DNA from 3 places in the Pradoshia sp. D12 genome. Region 2 is predicted to be linked to each of the others. Evidence: a T-box and tRNA genes for the amino acid it is inferred to sense, from the RefSeq annotation. Region 2 holds a T-box; the other regions hold tRNA genes.
What was found. The T-box of region 2 lies ahead of leuS (leucine--tRNA ligase). A T-box ahead of a tRNA ligase gene usually reads a tRNA of that ligase, here a tRNA-Leu.

Region 1: it has a tRNA-Leu gene. The T-box ahead of leuS (leucine--tRNA ligase) is inferred to sense a tRNA for this amino acid. The anticodon was not compared.
Region 3: it has a tRNA-Leu gene. The T-box ahead of leuS (leucine--tRNA ligase) is inferred to sense a tRNA for this amino acid. The anticodon was not compared.

The regions. Positions count from the first base shown of each region.
Region 1 covers NZ_CP044545.1:646,236-650,614, forward strand. Annotated here, with positions in the region: rRNA gene F7984_RS03145 (23S ribosomal RNA) at 1-1,254, shown strand, start outside; rRNA gene rrf (5S ribosomal RNA) at 1,387-1,503, shown strand; tRNA gene F7984_RS03155 (tRNA-Asn) at 1,515-1,589, shown strand; tRNA gene F7984_RS03160 (tRNA-Ser) at 1,595-1,686, shown strand; tRNA gene F7984_RS03165 (tRNA-Glu) at 1,705-1,779, shown strand; tRNA gene F7984_RS03170 (tRNA-Val) at 1,788-1,863, shown strand; tRNA gene F7984_RS03175 (tRNA-Met) at 1,891-1,964, shown strand; tRNA gene F7984_RS03180 (tRNA-Asp) at 1,970-2,046, shown strand; tRNA gene F7984_RS03185 (tRNA-Phe) at 2,063-2,138, shown strand; tRNA gene F7984_RS03190 (tRNA-Thr) at 2,184-2,256, shown strand; tRNA gene F7984_RS03195 (tRNA-Tyr) at 2,268-2,351, shown strand; tRNA gene F7984_RS03200 (tRNA-Trp) at 2,360-2,433, shown strand; tRNA gene F7984_RS03205 (tRNA-His) at 2,443-2,518, shown strand; tRNA gene F7984_RS03210 (tRNA-Gln) at 2,571-2,645, shown strand; tRNA gene F7984_RS03215 (tRNA-Gly) at 2,653-2,727, shown strand; tRNA gene F7984_RS03220 (tRNA-Cys) at 2,736-2,809, shown strand; tRNA gene F7984_RS03225 (tRNA-Leu) at 2,817-2,898, shown strand; gene codB (cytosine permease) at 3,282-4,379, shown strand, end outside.
Region 2 covers NZ_CP044545.1:3,253,196-3,257,574, reverse strand. Annotated here, with positions in the region: gene F7984_RS15610 (tRNA 5-(aminomethyl)-2-thiouridylate-methyltransferase MnmM) at 1-520, opposite strand, end outside; gene F7984_RS15605 (tRNA modification radical SAM protein MnmL/YtqA) at 510-1,484, opposite strand; gene F7984_RS15600 (YtzC family protein) at 1,667-1,930, shown strand; gene F7984_RS15595 (glycogen biosynthesis protein GlgD) at 1,944-2,117, shown strand; gene F7984_RS19180 (hypothetical protein) at 2,219-2,371, opposite strand; T-box leader at 2,502-2,725, shown strand; gene leuS (leucine--tRNA ligase) at 2,803-4,379, shown strand, end outside.
Region 3 covers NZ_CP044545.1:1,767,507-1,771,885, forward strand. Annotated here, with positions in the region: gene F7984_RS19005 (hypothetical protein) at 184-330, shown strand; gene F7984_RS08570 (hypothetical protein) at 445-948, shown strand; tRNA gene F7984_RS08575 (tRNA-Leu) at 1,514-1,595, shown strand; tRNA gene F7984_RS08580 (tRNA-Gly) at 1,603-1,677, shown strand; tRNA gene F7984_RS08585 (tRNA-Leu) at 1,692-1,777, shown strand; tRNA gene F7984_RS08590 (tRNA-Arg) at 1,796-1,872, shown strand; tRNA gene F7984_RS08595 (tRNA-Pro) at 1,881-1,957, shown strand; tRNA gene F7984_RS08600 (tRNA-Ala) at 1,971-2,046, shown strand; tRNA gene F7984_RS08605 (tRNA-Met) at 2,074-2,143, shown strand; tRNA gene F7984_RS08610 (tRNA-Ser) at 2,154-2,246, shown strand; tRNA gene F7984_RS08615 (tRNA-Met) at 2,294-2,367, shown strand; tRNA gene F7984_RS08620 (tRNA-Asp) at 2,373-2,449, shown strand; tRNA gene F7984_RS08625 (tRNA-Phe) at 2,465-2,540, shown strand; tRNA gene F7984_RS08630 (tRNA-Thr) at 2,585-2,657, shown strand; tRNA gene F7984_RS08635 (tRNA-Tyr) at 2,670-2,753, shown strand; tRNA gene F7984_RS08640 (tRNA-Trp) at 2,762-2,835, shown strand; tRNA gene F7984_RS08645 (tRNA-Gly) at 2,926-2,999, shown strand; tRNA gene F7984_RS08650 (tRNA-Asn) at 3,089-3,163, shown strand; tRNA gene F7984_RS08655 (tRNA-Glu) at 3,167-3,238, shown strand; gene F7984_RS19010 (hypothetical protein) at 3,624-3,824, shown strand.

The sequences.
Region 1 (4,379 bases), 1.3 Mb from region 2:
GAGAATCCTAAGGTGATCGAGAGAACTCTCGTTAAGGAACTCGGCAAAATGACCCCGTAACTTCGGGAGAAGGGGTGCTCATTAGAGGTTTATAGCCTCGAAGAGCCGCAGTGAAAAGGCCCAGGCGACTGTTTAGCAAAAACACAGGTCTCTGCGAAGCCGCAAGGCGAAGTATAGGGGCTGACGCCTGCCCGGTGCTGGAAGGTTAAGAGGAGCGCTTAGCGCAAGCGAAGGTGCGAATTGAAGCCCCAGTAAACGGCGGCCGTAACTATAACGGTCCTAAGGTAGCGAAATTCCTTGTCGGGTAAGTTCCGACCCGCACGAAAGGCGTAACGATCTGGGCACTGTCTCAACGAGAGACTCGGTGAAATTATAGTACCTGTGAAGATGCAGGTTACCCGCGACAGGACGGAAAGACCCCGTGGAGCTTTACTGCAGCCTGATATTGAATTTTGGTACAGCTTGTACAGGATAGGTAGGAGCCTTTGAAGCCGGAGCGCCAGCTTCGGTGGAGGCATCGGTGGGATACTACCCTGGCTGTATTGACATTCTAACCCGCACCCCTGATCGGGGTGGGAGACAGTGTCAGGTGGGCAGTTTGACTGGGGCGGTCGCCTCCTAAAGAGTAACGGAGGCGCCCAAAGGTTCCCTCAGAATGGTTGGAAATCATTCGCAGAGTGTAAAGGCACAAGGGAGCTTGACTGCGAGACCTACAAGTCGAGCAGGGACGAAAGTCGGGCTTAGTGATCCGGTGGTTCCGCATGGAAGGGCCATCGCTCAACGGATAAAAGCTACCCCGGGGATAACAGGCTTATCTCCCCCAAGAGTCCACATCGACGGGGAGGTTTGGCACCTCGATGTCGGCTCATCGCATCCTGGGGCTGTAGTCGGTCCCAAGGGTTGGGCTGTTCGCCCATTAAAGCGGTACGCGAGCTGGGTTCAGAACGTCGTGAGACAGTTCGGTCCCTATCCGTCGTGGGCGCAGGAAATTTGAGAGGAGCTGTCCTTAGTACGAGAGGACCGGGATGGACGCACCGCTGGTGTACCAGTTGTTCTGCCAAGAGCATAGCTGGGTAGCTACGTGCGGACGGGATAAGTGCTGAAAGCATCTAAGCATGAAGCCCCCCTCGAGATGAGATTTCCCATAGCGCAAGCTAGTAAGAACCCTGAAAGATGATCAGGTTGATAGGTCCGAGGTGGAAGTGTGGTGACACATGGAGCTGACGGATACTAATCGTTCGAGGACTTAACCAAATGAATCAAGCATACTTGCCAAACTTACATTATCCAGTTTTGAGAGAACGAAAAAAAGATAAAATTTCTTTAAAATTTCTCTTGAAAAATGTCAGAAATACGATATAATAATAAATGTCGCTGACAAAATCGTCTGGTGACGATGGCGAAGAGGCCACACCCGTTCCCATTCCGAACACGGAAGTTAAGCTCTTCAGCGCCGATGGTAGTTGGGACGCGAGTCCCTGTGAGAGTAGGACGTCGCCAGGCATTATAATTATTCCGCAGTAGCTCAGTGGTAGAGCATTCGGCTGTTAACCGAACGGTCGTAGGTTCGAATCCTACCTGCGGAGCCATAAATGGAGAGCTGTCCGAGAGGTCGAAGGAGCACGATTGGAAATCGTGTAGACGGTCAACGCTGTCTCAAGGGTTCGAATCCCTTGCTCTCCGCCATAATAACTCACAATAATTGGCCCCTTGGTCAAGCGGTTAAGACACCGCCCTTTCACGGCGGTAACACGGGTTCGAATCCCGTAGGGGTCACCATTTAATGTGGAGGATTAGCTCAGCTGGGAGAGCATCTGCCTTACAAGCAGAGGGTCGGCGGTTCGATCCCGTCATCCTCCACCATAAAAACTAGTATCACACTCACATTGGCGCGGGGTGGAGCAGTCTGGTAGCTCGTCGGGCTCATAACCCGAAGGTCGCAGGTTCAAATCCTGTCCCCGCAATAAATGGTCCGGTAGTTCAGTTGGTTAGAATGCCTGCCTGTCACGCAGGAGGTCGCGGGTTCGAGTCCCGTCCGGACCGCCATTTACATAATGAAGTTGGCTCAGTAGCTCAGTCGGTAGAGCAAAGGACTGAAAATCCTTGTGTCGGCGGTTCGATTCCGTCCTGAGCCACCATTATTAATTAAAATTTAACAGATAATGATTTTTCCTAAATATTATGCCGGTGTAGCTCAATTGGTAGAGCAACTGACTTGTAATCAGTAGGTTGGGGGTTCAAGTCCTCTTGCCGGCACTCTTAATATCGGAGGGGTAGCGAAGTGGCTAAACGCGGCGGACTGTAAATCCGCTCCTTCGGGTTCGGCAGTTCGAATCTGCCCCCCTCCACCATTCATTATAGGGGCATAGTTTAAAGGTAGAACAGAGGTCTCCAAAACCTCCAGTGTGGGTTCAATTCCTACTGCCCCTGCCAATAAATATGGCGATTGTGGCGAAGTGGTTAACGCATCGGATTGTGGTTCCGACATTCGTGGGTTCGATTCCCATCAGTCGCCCCATTTTTAGATTAAACTCGAATAATAGCTTATACTAACTAATAAATTTAATTGTTGGGCTATAGCCAAGTGGTAAGGCAACGGACTTTGACTCCGTCATTCGTAGGTTCGAATCCTGCTAGCCCAGCCAACTTAATGCGGAAGTAGTTCAGTGGTAGAACATCACCTTGCCAAGGTGAGGGTCGCGGGTTCGAGCCCCGTCTTCCGCTCCAACAAATTTGGCGGCATAGCCAAGTGGTAAGGCAGAGGTCTGCAAAACCTTTATCACCGGTTCAAATCCGGTTGCCGCCTCCAAAATCTTGCCGGTGTGGCGGAATTGGCAGACGCGCACGACTCAAAATCGTGTTCCGTGAGGAGTGTCGGTTCGACCCCGACCACCGGTATCATCAGATTAATTCTTGCCAAGATTAATCATTAAAAAGACTCCCAAATGTTGAATTAAAACATTTGGGAGTCTTTTTTTGTATAAGAGTAGCAAATCGAAATAGATACCGGAATCTTTATACATTCCCTTCAAATCCCTCCATCTATTACCATTGGACTATCTGAGATAATCTGTTAATATAGATTTAATTTAAATTGAGAACCTTTAAGAGCAGTCCAGAGAGGCTGACAAGGTGGGCGATACTTTGTTTGGAGAACGTATTTATACACATAATATATTATTGTGTGAATAATACGGTTATTTCTGACACCTTCCACTTGTCACTTTATGGCAAGTGGTTTTTTTTTGCTCACCAAGACTAATAACTTGGGAGGAAACAAAATGCAATTAAAAGACAAAGATTTTTCATTTCAATCAGTACCTGAAGCAAAACGTAACAGCTTTCTGAAAATGCTTGTTGTTATGCTTGGTTTCACATTCTATTCAGCAAGTATGTGGGCTGGTGGATCATTAGGTGAAGGATTAACATTTATGCAGTTGATTGGTGTCATCTTATTAGGAAACCTTATATTAGGAGCATTTACCGGTGCATTAAGTTATATTGCAGCAAAAACAGGATTATCGACTCACTTACTGGCACAATATAGTTTTGGTGAAAAAGGAGCATATATCTCTTCATTCATGTTATCTGCAACCCAAGTCGGATGGTTTGGTGTAGGGCTAGGAATGTTTGCCTATCCGGTTTCTAAATTAACTGGCCTCCCACTGGTACCGATTGTCATCATTACAGGGATTTTAATGACAGCAACTGCTTATTTCGGTATGAAAGCTTTAACAATCTTAAGTTTTATCGCTGTACCGGCTATTGCGATTTTTGGATCAACGAGTGCAGGAATGGCCATTTCAGATATGGGAGGAATGGAAGCGCTCATTGCTTATAAACCTGAAACTTCATTAACATTAGCAGCAGCTTTAACGATTACAATCGGTTCATTCATTAGTGGTGGTACATTAACACCCGACTTTGCACGCTATGCAAAATCAGGAAAACATGCTGTAACAACAACTGTCATTGCCTTTTTCTTAGGAAATACATTAATGTTCCTATTTGGTGCGATTGGTGTAATAGCAACTGGTCACAATGATATTTCAGATGTAATGATTTCACAAGGCTTACTATTGCCGGCTGTTTTAGTGCTCGGATTAAACATTTGGACAACAAACGATAACTCCCTGTACGCATCTGGACTTGGTTTTGCAACCATGTTCAAGAAGCCAAAGGTATTTATGGTTATGATGAACGGTACGATTGGTACGGTATTTGCCATCGTACTTTATAACAATTTCACAAGCTGGCTGACATTCCTAGGATCCACTCTGCCGGCTATTGGATCAATTATTATTGTGGATTTCTTCTTTATCCAAAAAAGACAATATATTCAGTATGAGCAGGCAAACATTGCAAAAGTACATGTTCCA
Region 2 (4,379 bases):
TCATAAATCGGTATTCCAGCACATGGGCCGTATCCTGTGGAAGCTCTGTAACGAATTTGATTAATTCGTCACGTTCAATGTCTCCGCCGGGATGACCGTGATAGATGACAAGAACTATGATGCCTTCAGGCTCCATAATTTTGAGTAATGACGTTACAGCCTGAATCGTAGTAGGAGCGGTTGTAATAATTTCTTTATCGCCGCCAGGCAAATAGCCTAAATTAAAGATTGCGCCTGTAACAGATTTGCCAGTTGGGATAAATTCCTGTAAACGCTCATGACCTGCATGAATTAGTGTTACCCGCTCCTGAAGCTCATTTGTCATCAGTCTCTCTTCCGTTTTTTGCAAGGCAGATTCCTGAATGTCGAAGCTGTATACATGTCCATCCGGACCAGTTAAATTTGCTAAAAATACGGTGTCATGCCCATTGCCCATCGTACAATCAATGGCTATATCACCAGGTTTAACTGCTTTTTCAAGCAATAGTCTTGCGAAGGGAAGGATACGATCAAGCTTCATTTATGACAGCATCCTTACTTGGCACATAAAATTTACCTTGATAACTATTGCGACGCTTTAATTCAGCATCGATAGCATTTAATACTTCCCATTTATTAACGCTCCACATTGGTCCAACCATCAAATCAATCGGACCGTCACCGGTAATACGATGGACAATCATTTCAGGCGGAAGGATCTCCAACTGATCACAGACAAGATTGACATATTCATCTAACGAAAGGAATTCCAGCATTCCTTTTTCGTATTGTTTTACCATTGGAGTGCCCTTTAAGAGATGCAATAGGTGAATTTTAATTCCCTGTACATCCAGTTTAGCAACTTCTTTAGCTGTCTCCATCATCATTTCTGGAGTTTCAAGCGGCAGTCCATTAATAATATGGCTGCAAATGCGTATACCGTGTTTCCGAAGTTTGTTTACGCCCTCTACATAGGTTGGATAATCATGTGCACGGTTTATGATATTAGCTGTTTTCTCATGAACAGTTTGCAGGCCAAGCTCAACCCACAGGTAGGTACGTTCATTTAATTCAGCTAAATATTCTACAACATCATCAGGCAGACAGTCTGGACGAGTGGCAATGGATAATCCGACTACACCTTCCTCGTTCATGACAGTTTCAAATTTTTCCCGTAACACCTCGACTGGTGCATGGGTATTTGTATAAGCCTGGAAATAGGCCATATACTTGCCGTCCTTCCATTTTTGATGCATTTTTGCTTTTATATCGGCAAATTGTTTTTGCAAATCTTCAGCACGATTGCCGGCAAAATCGCCGGATCCAGCGGCACTGCAAAATGTACAACCACCAAAAGCTACCGTGCCATCACGATTCGGACAATCAAATCCACCATCAAGAGCTACTTTAAATACTTTGTGACCAAATTGATTGCGTAGATGATAATTCCATGTATGATAACGTTTGTCGTCACTTGCATATTGAAAAGGGTTAACCTGTTTCATTACAAAAACCCCCTGTTTAGATTTCAAGAACATAAACTCCATTTTACCACGCTGATGTATACTTTCCAATTGACTATTATTAGCAGCTTTAAAAATCACTAATCTTTTTAATTTCAAAGGGGCATAATGGATAATGGATGAGCTTTTGTAAACCAATCCAATGAAAAAAGGAGAGGGTATCTTTGGCTACACGAAAATCCATGGGTGAGTGTATGGAACGATGTACTAATGCAATTGAATTCGCAGAAGAGCAATATAAGGAGTCTGCAAAACAGGAGCACTACAATGAAGCAGGATATACCGAGGCATTGGTCAGATTGGAAAACTCATTTAATGAGTTAGAAGCAATGGATCACAGTGCAAATGATCAACAGCGTGATATGTTGAACCGTATGAAAATACAGGTTCAGGATATTCAGCATGCAATGGTTGTACGCAGGCGCTAAGGGGGTATTCACTATGCGGAAACGTTCTAAACATAATAATCCGGAACAAAAGACTCGTAATGGCATTAATAATCAAGATATCGAGGCCGGTGAAGATCAAGATATTATAAAGAAGGCTAAAAAGATGAACGAAGCATCTGGAGGCCAACAAACTAAAGCAACAGTTCATCCAAAGCAATACAAATAAACCAGCAGGCACAGTCTATATGGCTGTGCTTGTTGGTTTATTTGTATACAAGTGAGTTATGGGGATAATGAATGCGGCGGAGAATCCAGCCGGATGAAAGACTAATTCAGCCAGATGAGTGAGTAGATCAGCAAAATGAGAGGAATCCAGCCAATCGACAAAGGAATAGAGCCGGATATGCCCATAATCCAGCCAAATAAAGGATTAATCCGGCCAAAATTGAGATTAATCCAGTCCCCAGTTTCCCTCGCCAATCACACATAAATTTTTATCAAACCTGTATAATCGATGCTATATTTGTCAATGATTGAAAAAACAGTCTAAATTGACTTGAACTTTTTAGCGGATTTACATACAATGAATGTATATATTTTTTGAATCATATGAATAACTTTGAGAGGGATTAGTAGTAATTGTTGTTCTTTTTAGAGAGTTGACGGTCGCTGCAAGTCAACAGGACACATTATGAACTCACCCTGGAGTTGCAAGCCTGAACTAAGAGTAAGGTTTGCCGTACATCTGCGTTAAAGAGTCGAGCCGGATGCATATTTACTGCATCAATCAGGGTGGTACCGCGGGAAGTTAATAACAAGCCTCTCGTCCCTACTTATTAGGGATGAGTGGCTTTTTTTATTGTTTTAAGCTTTTAAGCACAGCAATTTTGAACCATGTAGGAGGAATTAGGATGAGTTTCAATCATGTAGAGATTGAAAAGAAATGGCAATCTTATTGGGAAGAACACAAAACATTCAAAACGACTGATCATGTAGGGAAGCGTAAATTTTACGCTTTGGATATGTTTCCTTATCCATCAGGAGCCGGCCTTCATGTAGGGCATCCTGAAGGATATACAGCAACAGATATTCTATCTCGCATGAAACGTATGCAGGGATATAATGTCCTTCATCCAATTGGCTGGGATGCATTTGGATTGCCTGCCGAGCAATATGCTCTTGATACAGGAAATGATCCGGAAGAGTTTACAGCTAAAAATATCGGTACATTCACACGTCAGATTAAATCACTTGGGTTCTCCTATGACTGGGACAGGGAAATCAATACAACCGACCCAGAGTACTATAAATGGACGCAGTGGATTTTCTTAAAGCTATATGAAAAAGGACTTGCCTATATGGCTGAAATACCGGTTAACTGGTGTCCGGCACTCGGAACAGTTTTGGCTAACGAAGAAGTTATTGATGGGAAAAGTGAGCGGGGCGGACATCCGGTTATCCGTAAGCCTATGCGCCAATGGATTTTGAAAATTACGGCTTATGCAGATCGTTTGATTGAGGATTTGGATGAATTGGATTGGCCTGAAAGCATTAAGGATATGCAGCGTAACTGGATCGGACGCTCTGAGGGAGCATCTGTAACTTTTAAGATTAAAGGTACGAACGAATCCTACACGGTATTCACGACACGTCCTGACACCTTGTTCGGGGCAACATATTCTGTCCTGTCACCAGAGCATCCGCTTGTGGATAAAATTACAACAGCAGAGCAAAAAGAAGCAGTTGAAGCGTATAAAAAGGAAATTCAATCTAAGAGCGATCTTGAGAGAACAGAGCTTTCTAAAGAGAAAACAGGTGTATTCACAGGAGCATATGCAATCAACCCGGCAAATGGGGAAGAGATTCCGATCTGGATTGCTGATTATGTATTGATGAGCTATGGTACAGGTGCAATTATGGCAGTTCCGGCTCATGATGAACGTGACTATGAATTCGCTAAGAAATTTGATTTGCCAATCCGTGAGGTTGTAGCGGGCGGAAATATTGAAAAAGAAGCTTATGCAGGAGAAGGAGAACATGTAAACTCTGAATTCTTGAATGGCTTGAATAAAGAAGAAGCAATTGGCAAAATGATCGAATGGCTTGAAGAACAAGGAATTGGTGAGAAGAAAGTAACCTATCGCTTGCGTGACTGGAACTTCTCTCGTCAGCGTTACTGGGGAGAGCCTATCCCAATTATTCATTGGGAAGATGGTACTATGTCAGCTGTACCTGAATCTGAGCTCCCGCTTATGCTTCCGAAAACAACCGAAATTAAACCATCAGGTACAGGTGAATCTCCTCTTGCCAACATTGAAGAGTGGGTAAATGTAGTAGATGAGAACGGCCGTAAAGGAAGACGCGAGACAAACACAATGCCTCAATGGGCGGGCAGCTGCTGGTACTTCCTGCGCTATATCGATCCGAAAAATCCAAACGCGATTGCTGATCCTGAAAAGCTTAAGCATTGGATGCCAGTAGATACGTA
Region 3 (4,379 bases), 1.5 Mb from region 2:
TTCTCTTTCATAAATGATATACAATTTCAATTTTAGCATAAGAGCTTCTAAGCTATGTATAAATTCTTTCTAAAGCATAAAGCAGGTAATTCGGTTTCTTAATCAAGTAAGAATTGTAAGTCTACATCGTTCGCTGAATCGAAGCGCAAGGCAAACGCCGGTTTTTTCACCAATTTTATAGATGTGCCGGAGCAAGCAATCACTAAGGTGTTCAACACCATCATGGAAAGCAGGGTGATGCATCTGCTTGTTTTTGAGGAAAAGAAGGCAAACACGGTTAAACAGCTATTTGAAGGCGAAATATCTGAGGCCTTCCCGCTTTGGTTTTGAAGGAGCATCCGAATGTCATTGCCATCGCCGAGAAGCTACGCTTGGAGGAACTACCATGATTTAGTAGAATAAAAGAAAATAAGCCGGGTGGGGGAATATTCCCGAAGGTCTCTTTTGGAGGGGAATGACATGGTTGGCGTAAAAACGGTGAATCTTGACGGTGAAGAAATCTATATTTTTAATAGTGCGATATATATATTGGAAACTTCATCCGGATTTTCATTGGAGCTCGACATCATCGTGAGCGAGGTAGCCCTAAAGAAATATAGCAGTCGCGAGAGTATTATCGCTGAAATTGAGCTGAGCGATAGCCGAGTAATCAGCTCATTTATGTACGTAAAATCAATTCCTGGCCGTCTACCGCAATTGAACTTGAATTGTGTGATTGATGGTCCCTATGAGTACCAGGGCCTTGACCATATCGATGAGAATGGGATTAATTTTCCAGACGTTGAGAAGGGGATTTCCCTTGCCGACATCAGGAAAGTCGAGATGCCTGATGAAAAGATCACCCTTAAGCTTACGCTGCCAATTGACCAGGTCGAATGGCTTCGTGGAAAAACATCAAAAGAACTCAAACAGATATTCAAAGCAATTATCTATGACCAGATGAATTAAATATATCTACATATTTTAAAGAAAATACACGGCAACTTTTTGGTTTTTGATATCAGAATCATTAAAGGTATTGTTAAGTAGGTAAAAGTTAATTGGAAAAGCGAGTAAAAATCTCTAAAAGCTAAAATTCAATTTATGAGATCTTCAAAAGTTAAATGGAGAAGATAGGAGATTTTTTATACTAGAATTGGTATCTATATTTCTAATGGTGCTAGGAATATCACTCTTTCCGTTTCAAACAGTAAAATGATAGTTATGTCTTCTAAGATAATTTGAAAATAAAAGGGATATTAAGGATCTTGAGTTGTTTATATAGCTATAAGCAAGGGCTCTAACACCGTATAAAAGAACCTGTATTCCTGTGTAGGATAAATGAATTCATAGATGTTTAATCTTTTTGATAGAGGGAAGAAAAATAAATTAATATTTCCATATATTTCTTATTGAAATATAGATAAATACAGATTAAAATAATAAAGCAGTCAACGAGAGGGTTTGAAATTAATCAATTAGAAGCTCGAGGATTACAGGTACAAGTCCTTCATGGCTCACCATTTATAAACATGCGGGTGTGGCGGAATTGGCAGACGCACCAGACTTAGGATCTGGCGCCTTACGGCGTGGGGGTTCGACTCCCTTCACCCGCACTTATATGCGGAAGTAGTTCAGTGGTAGAACACCACCTTGCCAAGGTGGGGGTCGCGGGTTCGAATCCCGTCTTCCGCTCCAATGCCAAGTGATATGCCGGGGTGGCGGAATTGGCAGACGCACAGGACTTAAAATCCTGCGGTAGGTGACTACCGTGCCGGTTCGAGACCGGCCCTCGGCACTAGTTTTTTGCAAGAATGCGCCCGTAGCTCAATTGGATAGAGCGTTTGACTACGGATCAAAAGGTTAGGGGTTCGACTCCTCTCGGGCGCGCCATTCCTTTGCGGGAAGTAGCTCAGCTTGGTAGAGCACTTGGTTTGGGACCAAGGGGTCGCAGGTTCGAATCCTGTCTTCCCGACCATTCTAAAAAATATGGGGCCTTAGCTCAGCTGGGAGAGCGCCTGCTTTGCACGCAGGAGGTCAGCGGTTCGATCCCGCTAGGCTCCACCATTACTTAAACCCAATAGGATTTTGGCGGTGTAGCTCAGGTGGTTAGAGCAGACGGCTCATAACCGTCCGGTCGCAGGTTCGAGTCCTACAAGATACACAACCTATATGGAGGAATACCCAAGTCTGGCTGAAGGGACCGGTCTTGAAAACCGGGAGGCGGGTTAAACCGCGCGGGGGTTCGAATCCCTCTTCCTCCGCCATATATACCTTAAACACCTTGTAGTATATGGAAACAAATTATCATTGTCGCGGGGTGGAGCAGTCTGGTAGCTCGTCGGGCTCATAACCCGAAGGTCGCAGGTTCAAATCCTGTCCCCGCAATAAATGGTCCGGTAGTTCAGTTGGTTAGAATGCCTGCCTGTCACGCAGGAGGTCGCGGGTTCGAGTCCCGTCCGGACCGCCATTACATAATGAAGTTGGCTCAGTAGCTCAGTCGGTAGAGCAAAGGACTGAAAATCCTTGTGTCGGCGGTTCGATTCCGTCCTGAGCCACCATTATAAAATAAGTTTTAATATGTTTAATCTTACCTAAGTATTATGCCGGTGTAGCTCAATTGGTAGAGCAACTGACTTGTAATCAGTAGGTTGGGGGTTCAAGTCCTCTTGCCGGCACTCAAAATAATCGGAGGGGTAGCGAAGTGGCTAAACGCGGCGGACTGTAAATCCGCTCCTTCGGGTTCGGCAGTTCGAATCTGCCCCCCTCCACCATTTATAATAGGGGCATAGTTTAAAGGTAGAACAGAGGTCTCCAAAACCTCCAGTGTGGGTTCAATTCCTACTGCCCCTGCCAATAAATATGGCGATTAGAGAGAAATGGTTAACGCATCTGATTGTGGTTCCGCCATTCTTGGGTTCGTTTTTCATCAGCCCTCCCATTGTTGCGGGTGTAGTTTAGTGGTAAAACCTCAGCCTTCCAAGCTGATGATGAGGGTTCGATTCCCTTCACCCGCTCCAATAATATTATAATGGGCCTATAGCTAAGCTGGTTAGAGCACACGCCTGATAAGTGTCAGGTCGATAGTTTGAGTCGCCCATACTATTATTCCGCAGTAGCTCAGTGGTAGAGCACTCGGCTGTTAACCGAGCGGTCGTAGGTTCGAATCCTACCTGCGGAGCCATTTGGCCCCTTGGTCAAGCGGTTAAGACACCGCCCTTTCACGGCGGTAACACGGGTTCGAATCCCGTAGGGGTCATAAAACCATGTACAAGATGTACATGGTTTTTTTATTTGCCACCAAACTTCTGATAGCTGTTGACCTGCAATCTTTTATCTTTAGTGTGACCTACGGATGCTTATCAGATTCTAATGGTAAAAGTTGAGAGAAAATTCCTTTTGAGTAAAACGTAATAGGTTTCGAAAGGCCTTATATGTATCAAAATGAAAAAATAGATAAAAATCTAGAAACACGCATAAAATATAGTATGAAAATAGCAGTGCACACCTTCATTCAATGTTTTTATTATTCCCTCAATTCAATTAATAAGCTAACTTATCCCGCTATATTTTACATTTATTCCTGTCTTATTACATTGTGATATATTTACTATATGAAATATTAAAGAGGTGCTTTTGATTGAGTGACAAAGCAGTTGTTTGAATATTTATTAACCGTGAATAACCTGCGTTTTAAGGTTATCCGTGATTATAAAGAGTATGAGAAAACTTGGTCCAAGTCATCCCTTGAGGAATACGGGGAAGACGTGTATGTAATGGGGGAGGGAGAAGAGGAGGATGCTATCCTAAAAATACACAGGAAAAACCGTAGGCGATGCCGATAGCACACCTCCCGATCCCGATGAATCCATAAGGGAGTGGATTACCTACTCGTATGATAACGAGAAACATTCCCCGACAATCCCAGATTCAAAGGTGATTACAGAAGGAGATTCACACGTAGAAGTCAGGCTCGATGAGGACTCGAATCGGTTCGGTGAACATTTTGGATTTAATAGAAATAATGGAGACAGCTGAATCCAATGGAAACACTGGGCTTGTGCAGTATCGTGTGCAGCTTCTGTGCAGTATTTGTCCAATGTATAAAAATACAGGAGTAATGGGTTTTTACTGAAAATAGAAAAAGGCTCAACACCTTGATACACTTGGGGTTAAGCCTGAAGTATGGACCCCACCCTGTCAATTTACTATTCTGAATCTTATATACAATATATGCATAAATAGAGTCCAAACAGTCCACTAATTCAGGGTGCCATTGATTATTTATACAAACTGAATCTCTTAATTCCGTTGTTTATAGAAACCCATAGTATCAATTTGAATTCTTAGAAAAAATATAGCCCAGAAGCAAGGATCTGTGCGTTTGTTTAATCTGGATT